3 regions of the Mesorhizobium sp. M0408 genome follow, and region 2 is predicted to be linked to each of the others. Evidence: predicted binding sites of a transcription regulator. Region 2 holds the regulator's gene; each other region holds the start of a gene.

Evidence for each region. The regulator LexA, encoded in region 2, represses DNA repair genes until DNA is damaged. The targets are predictions, from matches to a motif close to TGTTCNNNNTGTGTTCNG.
Region 1: NKI67_RS24925 (ATP-dependent helicase) is a predicted target of LexA. The motif match lies at 1,759-1,776, and genes of this name have one in related genera.
Region 3: NKI67_RS19830 (single-stranded DNA-binding protein) is a predicted target of LexA. The motif match lies at 1,824-1,841, and genes of this name have one in related genera.

What each region holds. Positions count from the first base shown of each region.
Region 1 is NZ_JAMYRO010000024.1:81,304-85,489, forward strand. Features, by position in the region: gene NKI67_RS24925 (ATP-dependent helicase) at 1-1,717, opposite strand, end outside; gene NKI67_RS24930 (glucose/quinate/shikimate family membrane-bound PQQ-dependent dehydrogenase) at 1,970-4,186, shown strand, end outside.
Region 2 is NZ_JAMYRO010000013.1:170,323-174,508, forward strand. Features, by position in the region: gene kynU (kynureninase) at 1-1,120, opposite strand, end outside; gene lexA (transcriptional repressor LexA) at 1,568-2,302, shown strand; gene NKI67_RS17520 (ComEC/Rec2 family competence protein) at 2,296-4,186, opposite strand, start outside.
Region 3 is NZ_JAMYRO010000016.1:107,870-112,055, forward strand. Features, by position in the region: gene NKI67_RS19810 (ATP-dependent Clp protease proteolytic subunit) at 1-400, opposite strand, end outside; gene NKI67_RS19815 (SRPBCC family protein) at 427-921, opposite strand; gene NKI67_RS19820 (ArsR/SmtB family transcription factor) at 948-1,262, opposite strand; gene NKI67_RS19825 (cupin domain-containing protein) at 1,345-1,734, opposite strand; gene NKI67_RS19830 (single-stranded DNA-binding protein) at 1,943-2,455, shown strand; gene NKI67_RS19835 (OsmC family protein) at 2,579-3,004, shown strand; gene NKI67_RS19840 (MarC family protein) at 3,013-3,642, opposite strand; gene NKI67_RS19845 (hypothetical protein) at 3,717-4,186, opposite strand, start outside.

The DNA of each region.
Region 1 (4,186 bases), on a different contig from region 2:
CCTTCTGCCAGCGTTCGAAATTGGCCGATACCTCGCGCAGCGCGGCGCGCGGCTTCGGCTTCAGCTCGTCGCTCTCGGCGAGTTTTGCCGCCGCCTCCAGCATCGGGATGCGCAGCGCGCGTGCGGTGTCGTGGATCTGGCGGATGGTGGCCTCGCCAAGGCCGCGCTTCGGCACGTTGACGATGCGCTCGAAGGCGAGGTCGTCTGCGCCTTGCGCGACGACGCGGAAAAAGGCCAGCGCATCGCGGATTTCGAGGCGCTCGTAGAAGCGCGGGCCGCCAATGACGCGGTAGTTGAGGCCGAGCGTGACGAAGCGGTCCTCGAATTCGCGCATCTGGAAGGACGCGCGGACGAGGATCGCCATGTCGTTGAGATTGTGCTTCTGGCGCTGATAGGCCTCGATGGTCTCGCCGACGGCGCGGGCCTCCTCTTCGGAATCCCAGGCGGCATGGACATGCACCTTCTCGTCGTCCTCGGCGATCTTTTCGGTGAACAGCGTTTTGCCGAAGCGGCCCTCATTGTGGGCGATGAGGTGGGAGGCGGTGCCGAGGATGTGCGCGGTCGAGCGATAGTTGCGCTCCAGCCGGATGATGGTGGCGCCGGGAAAATCCTTGTCGAAGCGCAGGATGTTGTCGACCTCGGCGCCGCGCCAGCCATAGATCGACTGGTCGTCGTCGCCGACGCAGCAGATATTTACGGTGGACAGGCGCGGGCTTCCCTCCCCCTTGAGGGGAGGGTGGCCGGGCGAAGCCCGGTCGGGTGGGGTCCGTGCGGCAGTGCTCGACCTACCGGCGGCAGTGCTCGACGCTCTAGCGGTGCGTTCTGCGGCAACCCCCTCCGCCCGCTTCGCGGGCACCTCCCCCTCAAGGGGGGAGGATTGCGGCCGCTGTGCCAGTAGGCGCAGCCACATGTATTGCGCGGTGTTGGTGTCCTGATACTCGTCAACGAGGATGTAGCGAAAGCGCTTGTGGTATTCCTTCAGCACGTCCGGATTGGCGCGGAAGATGCGGATCGGGTGGCACAGGAGATCGCCGAAGTCGCAAGCGTTCAGCGTTTTCAGCCGCTCCTGGTAGGCCTTGTAGAGCTCGCGGCCCTTGCCGTTGGCGAAAGCACGGGCATCGCCCTCGGGGATGTCGGCGGGGCCAAGGCCCTTGTTCTTCCAGCCGTCGATCATCTGGGCGAACTGCTTGGCCGGCCAGCGCTTGTCGTCCAGCCCTTCGGCCTGGATGAGCTGCTTGATCAGTCGCACGACATCATCGGTGTCGAGAATGGTGAAGTCGGATTTGAGCCCGGCCAGCTCGGCATGTCTGCGCAGCAGCTTCACTCCGATCGAGTGGAAGGTGCCGAGCCACGGCATGCCCTCGACATTGCCTTCGCCGATCAACAGGCCGATGCGCTGCTTCATCTCGCGCGCCGCCTTGTTGGTGAAGGTGACGGCGAGGATCTGCGAGGGGAAAGCCTTGCCGGTGGCAAGGATGTGAGCGATGCGGGTGGTGAGCACCCGCGTCTTGCCGGTGCCGGCGCCGGCCAGCACCAGAACCGGGCCTTCGGTGGTTTCCACCGCCAGCCGCTGCTCGGGGTTCAACCCCTTGAGATAGTCGGGCGCATTGTTGTGGCCGCTGCGGGCAGCCATGGCGCGCGCGGCAATGCCCGACGGGGCCACGGGCCGCGCGTTCGGTTCGTCAAAAAAGGGCATGTCTTCCGAAAAGCCGGACATCTCTCCCCGAATGTAGTGATTCGGCAGCGAAAGGCCAGAAGTGTCTCCGTTTTGTTCTCTGTCCAGCCGGTAGACTCACAATCTGAATGGGTCCGCTAACCAAAACGCCGGGCTTGCGATGGGCCGGCGCCGTAAAACGCCGAGCTTGCTTGACAGGGGAGGCGGGCCGGAGAAAGTTGCGTGGGGGCAGGAACGCAATGCGGGGTTGCCCATGGACGCGTCGCGGAGCGCACCAGTCGAAGGAGCACCGTCTTGGCTGTGGTCATCACCTCCCTGATCCTTTTCCTCATCGGCCTGGCGGTTGGCGGCGGCGGCATCTGGCTCGTGACGCTGGGGGGCAGCTGGTATTACGTCATCGTCGGTCTAGCTTTCCTTGTCGCGGCCTGGCTGCTCTACAGGCGCAGATCCACGGCGCTGTGGCTCTACGCGGCGATCGTGCTCGGCACGCTCGCCTGGGCGGTCTGGGAGATCGGCTTCGACTGGTGGGAGCTCGGCCCGCGCGGCGGCATCATCGTGCTTGTCGCGCTATGGCTGTTGACGCCATGGGCGCGGCGCGGGCTTACCGGTCCCGACGGACGCGCACCGCTTATCCTCGCCGTGCTGGCATCGCTTGCCGTCGCCGGCTATTCGATGACGACCGATCCAAAGGATATTACGGGTGAACTCAACACCGACAAGGTGACGCCGACGGCCGATCTCGGCGGCAACGTGCCGGCTGGCGAATGGCACTATTACGGTCGCACGCAATATGGCCAGCGTTATTCGCCGCTCGACCAGATCACCGCCGAAAACGTTGCCAATCTGCAGCCGGCCTGGACCTATCGCACCGGCGACGTGAAAGGGCCCGACGACATCGGCGAGACGACCTATCAGGTGACGCCGCTAAAAATCGCCGACACGCTCTACATCTGCACGCCGCATAATTTCGCCATCGCCATCGATGCCGCGAGCGGTAAGGAGAAATGGCGCTTCGATCCGCAGGTCAAGCTCAACAAGGACCGCCAGCACCAGACCTGCCGCGGCGCGTCCTATTATGCCGATGCCAAGGTCGCCGCTGGCCAGCCCTGCGCCACACGCATCTACCTGCCGACATCCGACGCCCGGCTGATCGCGCTCGATGCGGCGAATGGCCAGGTCTGCCCGACTTTCGCCGAAGGCGGCACGCTGAACCTGCTCGCCAACATGCCATATCCGAAGCCGGGCTATTATTATTCGACCTCGGCGCCGCTGATCGTCGCCAACAAGATCATCGTCGGCGGCGCGGTCAACGACAATTATTCGACGCAGGAGCCGTCCGGGGTCATCCGTGCCTACGATGCCGACACCGGCGCGCTGTTGTGGAATTGGGATTCCGGCAATCCGGACCAGACGATGCCGCTGCCGCCGGACCAGACCTACACCAACAACTCACCCAACATGTGGTCGACGGCGAGCGTCGACGAGAAGCTCGGGCTGCTTTATGTGCCGCTCGGCAACAAGACGCCGGACCAGCTCGGCGCCGGGCGCAGCGCCAATGACGAGAAATTCTCCTCGTCGATCACCGCGCTCGATCTCAACAGCGGACAATTGCGCTGGGTGCGGCAGACCGTGCACCACGATCTCTGGGACATGGACGTGCCGGCGCAGCCGACGCTGGTCGACATCACCACGGAAAGTGGCATGGTGCCGGCGCTGGTCGGGCCGACCAAGCAGGGCGACCTCTATGTTTTCGACCGGCGCAGTGGCGAGCCGATCGTTCCGGTCAAGGAAGTACCGGCGCCGGGCGGCGCGATCGAGGGCGACCATACCTCGCCGACGCAGCCGCTCTCGGATCTCAGCTTCAGTCCGAAACCGCTGACCGGCGCCGACATGTGGGGCATTACCATGTTCGACCAGCTGGCCTGCCGGATCGAGCTTCGGAAGTTGCGCTATGAGGGCCGCTACACGCCGCCGTCGCTGCAGGGCTCGCTGATCTACCCCGGCAATTTCGGCACCTTCAACTGGGGCGGCGTGGCAGTCGATCCGGTCCGGCAGGTGATGTTCGGCATGCCGACGTACCTGGCGTTCATCTCCAAGCTGGTGCCGCGCGCCGACGTGCCGCCGCCCGGCGACACCAAGGGCAGCGAACAAGGCCTGAATCGCAATGACGGTGCGCCTTACGCAGTGATATTGAAGCCGTTCCTGTCGCCGCTCGGCATTCCCTGCCAGGCGCCGCCCTGGGGCTATGTGGCGGGTGCCGACCTTCGGACCGGCAAGATCGTCTACAAGCATCGCAATGGCACCGTCTACGACATGACGCCATTGCCGCTGCCGTTCAAGGTCGGCGTGCCCGGCATTGGCGGGCCGATGATCACTGCCGGCGGCATCGCCTTCCTCGGTGCGGCGGTCGATGACTATGTGCGCGCTTATGACCTGACGACCGGCAAACAGCTCTGGCAGGCGCGGCTGCCGGCGGGCGGGCAGTCGACACCGATGACCTACACGATAGCC
Region 2 (4,186 bases):
GCATGGTCGATGGCGCGCGAAAATCGCCGATCACGCCACGTTCGATCAGCGCGCGCATGACCTGGTAGCCATGCTCATGCATGAATGAAATCTGGCTGCCGCGTTTTTCCCCATCGCGCGTGCTTTCGAGCGTGAGCCCGTAAGTGCCGCACTTTGCCTCGACAAGCTCGATGAACAGATCCGCCAGTGCGATGCTCTTCTTGCGCACCGCCGTCATGTCGACATCGTTCCAGATGTCGAGCGCGCCCTTCAGCGTGCGCATCGACAGGACCGGCTGCGTGCCGCACAGAAACCGGCGGATGCCGGTGCCGGCCGCATAGCCTGGCTCGAAGGCGAAGGGCCGTGCATGGCCCCACCAGCCGGTGAGCGGCTGCTGGATGTCGGAAAGATGCCGCTCAGCCGCATAGATGAAGGCAGGCGCGCCCGGGCCGCCATTCAGATATTTGTAGGTGCAGCCAACGGCAAAATCGGCGTTTGCCTTGTCGAGTTCGACTGGCATCGCGCCGGCGGTGTGGCAGAGATCCCAGACGATCATCGCCCCGGCTTCCTGAGCCCTGCGCGTCAGCGCCGGCATGTCGCGCAGTTCGCCCGACTTATAGTTGACGTGGTTGACCAGCACCACGGCGGTGCGTTCGTCGATCAGCTCTTCGATGGTCGGCGCGTCGACCCCCGAGAGGCGCAGCAGCGTATCTTTTCGCGTCGAAACCACACCCTCGGCCATGTAGAGGTCCGTCGGAAAACTATCGCCCTCGGCGACGATGACCTGCCGCTCCGGTCGCATGGCCATGGCGGCGTGCAGCAGCTTGTAGATGTTGACCGATGTCGTGTCGCAGACCACCGTCTGGCCGGCCGCGGCACCGATCAGGCGCCCGAGCTGGTCGCCAAGTTCAAGCGGCATGTTGAACCAGCCGGCCGTGTTCCATGCGCGGATGAGATCATGCGACCATTCTTCGGTCGCGGCCTTGTGCAGTTCATCGAAAGCGGCACGTGAAGCAGCTCCTAGCGAATTGCCGTCGAGATAGATCACTCCTTGCGGCAACACAAAGCGGTCGCGCATCGCGCGCAACGGATCCGCGGCATCCATCGCCTTTATGGCCACGAGATCGGGAATTCCTGTCATGATTTGTCTGCTCCCCCAAGATCCAACGCAACGCCGGACACGCATCGACTGTTCTTCCATTACCTGGTTGCGCGCAGCAAGGCTCCACCGGCGAGAAGCAGCCTGACCAGGCGGTGGAAACCGGGACTTAACCCGAGGTTGGCGTTTTGAATTCGTTTCGTTCACGGTGCATTGACCAAACCGCACAGTCGATACGGGTTCAATTCCGTGCCTTTTGCCGACCGACGGCCGATGCCAGTGCCGCCTTCTAGGAGGCCAGAAGGGCGCAAACGAAAGCAGAATCAAGGCGATGAGGCTCGCGGCGGTGAAAATGCGGTACGCCGGTAGGGGACGTCGTTTGTTTCCCGAGCCTTAACGCATTCATTAAACTTTAAACAGTTGCGGAACACAACTGGAACAGATAGTGTTTGTTCTGGGTTTGTTTTTCTGATTCTGTTGGGGGTCGCTATGCTGACACGCAAACAACACGAACTGCTTATGTTCATCCACGAAAGGTTGAAGGAAAGCGGTATCCCGCCTTCATTCGACGAGATGAAGGAAGCGCTCGATCTGGCTTCCAAATCCGGAATCCACCGGCTGATTACGGCGCTGGAGGAGCGCGGCTTCATTCGCCGTTTGCCCAACCGGGCCCGTGCGCTGGAGGTGCTACGCCTGCCTGACTCGATCGCCCCCGGCCTCAATGCGGCACGCAAGTTCTCGCCGAGTGTCATCCAGGGCAGCCTTGGGCAAGGCGCCCCTCGGCAGGGCAAGCCGACATCGTCGCGTGTCCCTGCAGCCGGCAATGACGACGATGTCGTCGCCGCCGTTTCGATCCCGGTAATGGGCCGCATCGCGGCCGGTGTGCCGATCGATGCCATCCAGCACCAGACGCATTCGATTTCGGTGCCGCCGGATATGATCATGGGCGGCGAGCATTATGCGCTCGAGGTCAAAGGCGATTCGATGATCGAGGCTGGCATTTTCGACGGCGACACGGTGATCATCCGCAATGCCGATACGGCGAGCCCCGGTGAGATCGTGGTGGCACTGGTCGACGAGGAGGAAGCGACGCTGAAGCGGTTCCGCCGCAAGGGCGCCTCGATCGCCCTGGAAGCCGCCAATCCGGCCTACGAGACGCGCATCTTCGGACCAGACAGGGTCAAGGTGCAGGGCAAGCTCGTCGGACTGATCCGCCGCTACTGAGCTCCGCCCTTGGCGCCGGCTTTGGGGTTGTCGGCCCTGCGGTATGGCGGCAGGCCCCGTGCCGCGCGTGAAAATTTCCGCTGCACGTGCCAGGGCCGGTATGATTTTTCGACGGCGAAGCGGATCTCGGCGCGTGTTGCCGCTTGTGGATCGAAATAGACGGCGGCACTTCCCGCGCGCGCCAGTTGCCGTTTGGTGACGACGAGGACCAGCCGGTCGTAGTAGCAGGGGTTATGGGCGGTGGCGTCGTCGATGACGATCAAGCTGGCAAAGGCGCAGGCTGGCCGCGCAGTATCGCGGTCCTTGGCTTGCGCGATGATCGCGCCGGATGGATGCATGGCAAGGCAGAGGCCGTCCGTGCAAATGAACGGCATGCCCGGCGGTAGGTCGGCCGGATCGGCAATGTCGAATTGCGGGTCGTTCTTTCCAGGCGTTTCCGGCGCGACGATGGCCTCTGATGTGAGCGCGCGTTTCCAGTTGTCGATGGTGAACTCATTCGGGCGTGCCCGGTTGACCGCGAGTTCACCGCTGCCGATCGGCAGCGCGACCAGCCGCGCGTCCTCCGAGACCAATACGTCGGGTATGCGTGTCTGCGTTGTCGTCAGCAAGCCGGCGAGCGCAAAAGGAAGTGCCGCCAGCCGCAACCAGGTCGTCGCCATGCTGGCAATGACGAGGGCGATCGTCACCAGAAGGACGGATCTCAGCGAAATCAGCCCGACCGCATCGATCGGCGAGCGCTCCGAGATCCACCCGGACAGGGCGATCATCGCCGTCAGCCCCTTGCCCATGACATAGAGGAAAGGGCCATCCGCACCGAACGGCATCGCCAGCGCGCTGAGAACGGCGAAGGGCATGACGACCAGTGAGACGATGGGCATGATGGCCAGATTGGCGAACAGGCTGAGCGGCGCCACGCGCTGGAAATGCCATATGGCGAAAAGCGCCGTGGCGCTCCCTGCAATGATCGAGGTCATCGCCAGACCGCACATGCCCAACAGGACCTTTCGAGTGGCAAAGCGTAGCGGCGACCGCCGCGGTGGCGGCGTGGTGGCCCTGCCGGCGCGGTAATCGGACCAGCCTGCATAGGCGCCGACAAGGGCCGCCGTCGCGGCGAAGGACATCTGGAAACTCGGACCGACCACCTCGTGCGGCGACACCAGGATGACCGCGATGGCCGAGATCGCCAGGTTGCGCATGGTGAGCGCGGCCCGGTCGAACAGCACGGCGATAAGCATCACCGCCAGCATGATGAAGCTGCGTTCGGCCGCAACGACAATGCCGGAAAAGACGAGGTAGGCCGCAATCGAAAAAAGCGCGGCGGCCGCGGCATATTTCTTGACCGGCCGTCGCGATGAGAAATCGGGAAACAGCGCAAAGGCACCCCGCAGCAGCGCCATGATGGTGCCGGCGACCAACGCCATATGCAGCCCCGAGATGGAGATGATGTGGTAGATGCCGGTGCGCCGCATCGCTTCGTTGATCTCCTCGGGAATGCCGGCGCGCACGCCGACGATCAGCGCAGCAGCAATCTCGCCCTCGGCACCGCCGATGCGGCTGCGGATATGGTCGGCGATCGATTCGCGCGCGTCTTCGATCGCGGAAGAAAGCTGCGCGGCAAGCGGCATGCTGCCCGACGACACGACTTTCGGATTGCCGAGAAAAAAGCCGCTGCCGCCGATACCGGCGAAATAGCTGTCGAAGGAGAAATCATAGCTGTCGGGCCGCACCGGGCCGGTCGGCGGCAGCAGCCGCACATAGCCGGTGATCTCGGAACCGGCGGTCAGCTCAGCCGGTATCTTCATCGCCGAAACGCGGACCCGTTCCGGCATGTAGCGCAGTGTCGGCCTGGCCGTTGAGATCACATCGATTGTCAGCCTGATGCGG
Region 3 (4,186 bases), on a different contig from region 2:
GGAAACCGCCGAGAGGCTGATGCAGCACGATGCTGGTGTTGGGTAGCGCGATCCGCCGCCCCGGTGTGCCGGCCATCAAAAGGAACGAGGCCATCGAGGCGGCGAAGCCCATACAAACCGTGGAGACCGGGCAGCTGATATACTGCATCGTATCGTAGATCGCGAAACCGCTGGTCACCACGCCACCCGGCGAGTTGATGTAGAGCGAGACCTCCTTGTCGGGATTGTCGGATTCCAACGACAGAAGCTGGGCGCAGACCAGCGCCGAGGTGCCGTCGTCGATCGCCCCGTTGATGAAGACGATGCGCTCGCGCAGCAGCCGCGAAAAAATGTCGAAGGCGCGTTCGCCGCGGCTCGACTGCTCGATCACCATTGGCACCAGATTGGCAAGGCCGCTCATCGGTTCTCTCCGTTGACTGTTGTCGTTCAGGCCGCGCGCAGGAAGAGGCGCGGCGTGTTTGCGGCGATCTGCTTGTGTCTGGGAGTGCGCGCTTCAAACGAAAGCCGGCAACCGGCGCCTGCCATCGCGATCTCCGGCACTGCTGCCCGAGCAAAACCATCATGGACGATGCGCAGATGCGTGCCGCCGGAAACGGTGCGGTCGAGCGTAAAGGTGACGATGCTGTCCACTGGGCTGTCGTTCATTGCGCTGTCCAGGGGGCTGCCGGGCGGCACCTGCGTATCGCCGGGCGCCGGCCGCTCCCGCCAGGAATAGCGCAGCAGCCGTCCGGGATCCGCGTCGAGGATTTCGCACTCGATCGGCGCATTCGGCGCTTTAAAGGCAAAGCGGTTGCCGATTTCGGGCTTGATGTCGTTCGGCATCATCCAGGCCGCGAGCAGGTCCGGCACCGTCAGCGCCCGCCACACCTTTTCCGGCGGTTCGGGCAGCTCGCACTCGAACTCGATCTTGTCTGCGGCCATTTCGGCGCGTTCTGTGCCTCGGCTGGTCATTGGTCCATGTCCTTCAAAACCGTCTTGAGTCTTTCGATGCGCTCTGGCCAGAACGCACGGTAGCGTTCGATCCAGCCGAGCAGTGGCGCAAGCCCCTTCGGATCGACGCGGTAATAGGCATTGCGACCGGCCCGGCGCTCGACCACGAGGCCGGCGCCGCGCAGCACTGCGAGATGTTGCGATACCGCCGGCTGCGATACCGGTATGCCAGTGCGCAGTTCCGACACCGTCATCTCGCCGTCGGCGAGCCGCTCATAGACGGCGCGACGCGTTGGATCCGCTAGTGCCCGAAAAATGTCTGCTTCGATCATGCCGAAAGCATAAGTCAATACTTATCGGTTTGGCAAGCCGTGTTTTTTAAGACAGGCGGTGTTTTTTAAGACAGGCGAGGTTTTACAAACTCGCTGGAGGCCAGCGTCTCACCATGTCGGGGGATCCGTTGAACGTCGCCTCGAAAACTGGTGACGCGAGCACAGCATGAATATGAAGCAATTCGGAGCCGACGTTTCGGAAGCCATGTTGCCTGTGCGCGGCAACAACAAGCGACTGTCCGGCAGTCAAGACGAGATGCTCTTCGTCGATCCACATCTCGGCCCTGCCAGCGATGACGGTAAGCACTTCCTCGACCGGGTGCCAATGTGTCGGGGCGCCAACCGCGGGTTCGACCCATTGTTCGAATATGCAAAGTTGAGTTGCGCCGTTGCAGGCCGAGACATGCATGCGGGTCTTTACTCCCGTCCGCCATTCTTCTTGCGGCTGATCGTCGTGCGCAACCATCTTCATGCGTTCGCCTCGATCCCATGGTCTGTGGAAATTCGACGCCAAGACACTACTTCTTACTGACAACTATTGACAGTGCAGGGCCTCTCCTATAGAACGAAAAGAGAACAAAAACCTTGTGGGAAAAGGCAGCGACGACAGGCAGGGATTGTCCATAGCCTGTAAGGTGCGGCGACAAAAATTCGGTTTCGGATGAGCGCGGAGAAGTATCATGGCGGGTAGCGTCAACAAGGTCATTCTGGTGGGCAACCTCGGGGCGGACCCTGAAATCCGCCGCTTGAATTCGGGTGACCCGGTCGTCAACATCCGCATCGCGACGTCGGAAAGCTGGCGCGACAAGACATCCGGAGAGCGCAAGGAAAAGACCGAGTGGCACAATGTCGTGATCTTCAACGACCAGATCGCCAAGGTGGCCGAGCAGTATCTGAAGAAGGGCATGAAGGTCTATGTCGAGGGCCAGCTGCAGACGCGCAAATGGCAGGACCAGACCGGCAATGACCGCTATACGACCGAAGTCGTGTTGCAGAAATTCCGCGGCGAGCTGCAGATGCTCGATGCGCGGGGCGAGGGCGGCGGCCAGGTCGGCAACTATGCCGGTGGTGGTGCGAGCCGCGGTTCCGATTTCGGCCAGTCCGGCCCGGGCGAAAGTTTCAATCGCGGTGGCGCCAACAAGGGCGGCGGCGGTGGTTCGTCGCGCGAGCTGGACGACGAAATCCCGTTCTGATTTCTCGGGGCGGACTGCCCTTGCGACGAAAAGCGCCGGCACCTTGGCCACGAAATGGCGTCCCGAAAATCTGTCTTGGATTTTCGGGACGTTGTGCGTTTGAGCGGTGAAAGGACGTATCAGGTGAAGGCAAGGGTCAAATGGGTCGAGGAGCGCACTTTCGTTGGCGAGTCCGCCAGTGGGCACAAGCTGGTGCTAGGCACTGCGTTCGGGCCGGAGGGCAAGACGCCGGGGCCGAGCCCAATGGAACTGGTGCTGATCGGCACTGGCGGCTGCTCGGCCTATGACGTGGTCCATATCCTCGAAAAGGGGCGCGAGGCGGTCGAAGATTGCGTGGTCGAACTCGATGCCGACCGTGCAGAAGCCGATCCCAGGGTGTTCACCCGCATTCACATGCATTTTGTCGTCAAGGGCCGGGCGCTATCACACGACAAGGTGAAGCGGGCGATCGGGCTTTCGATCGACAAATACTGCTCGGCCTCGGCAATGATGGCCAAGACTGCCGAGATTACCCACGACTTCGAAGTCATTGAAACGACAGCGAAGTAGGGTTGTCCCTACGTCGCCATCAGCGCCTTGATGCCGTCGGCGACGAACTGTACGGCGAGCGCCGCCAGGATGACGCCGAGCAGCCTTGTCAGGATCGAACGGCCGGTTTGGCCGAGGATACGGTCGATGCGCTCTGACAGCACGAACACCAGGTAGGTGATGACGAGGCAGATGGCGATGATGCCGACAAGGGCTGTCTGCGCCCCCAAACCCTGAAACGAGCTTGAGAGCAGGACGGTCGCCGAAATCGCGCCGGGACCGGCAATAAGCGGGATCGCCAGCGGAAAGGCGGCGATGTTGTGGATCATGTCCCTGGTGATGGCGACGTCGCCGATCTTCTCCTTGCGGTCCTGCCGGCGCTCGAACACCATTTCGAAGGCGATGAAGAACAGCAGAAAGCCGCCGGCGACGCGGAAGGCCGGCAGAGTGATGCCGAAGACTGACAGGATCGACGCGCCGGCGATTGCGAACAACGCCATTACCAGGAAGGCGATGACCGAGGCGCGCACGGAGACCTGGTTGCGCTCCTCGCGGTTCATGCCGCGGGTCACGGCGAGGAAGAGCGGCGCCAGGCCGGGCGGATCGATCGTCACCAGTATGGTGACGAAGGCGTTGAACAGGCTGTCGAAGCTCGGCATGCTGACCCTCCCCGCCGGCAAAGCCGGATAACGGGATTGGTAGAGCAAAGCGGAGCCAGTGGAAACCGTGCGGATCAGGGGCTGACGGCCCGGCGCGCCAGAAACTCGACTTCGAGACGCCAGGTGGCGCCGTCGTCCTGTGAGCGTTCGCCCAGCCAGCGGAACGAATTTTCGGTGATGCGCGAAAAGCTCCAGCGCACAGCAGATCCGGTGCCGTCTGCGCCTTGCTGGATGATGGTGTCGCCCTCGGCACGGCCGAGCTGGCGGCTGTAGTACTGATTGCGCGGATCGCTCCAGAAGATGTGCCAGGCGTCAACGCCGGGATCGTAGACGCGCAACGTCGTGCCATAGAAGGTCCATTTGCCGAGCGAGGGCGAGGGGCCGGCGTCACGGGCAGGCAGGATCCATACGTCCTGGATCGCGCGGCCTTCGAGCACCCAGCCGAAATGCACTTCGCCGCGCCCGGTCAGCACCTGACCGTCCTCGAGATGGCGCGTGGCGTCGAACGTCCAGGCGCCGATGAAGCGGCCATAAAGATTCAGTT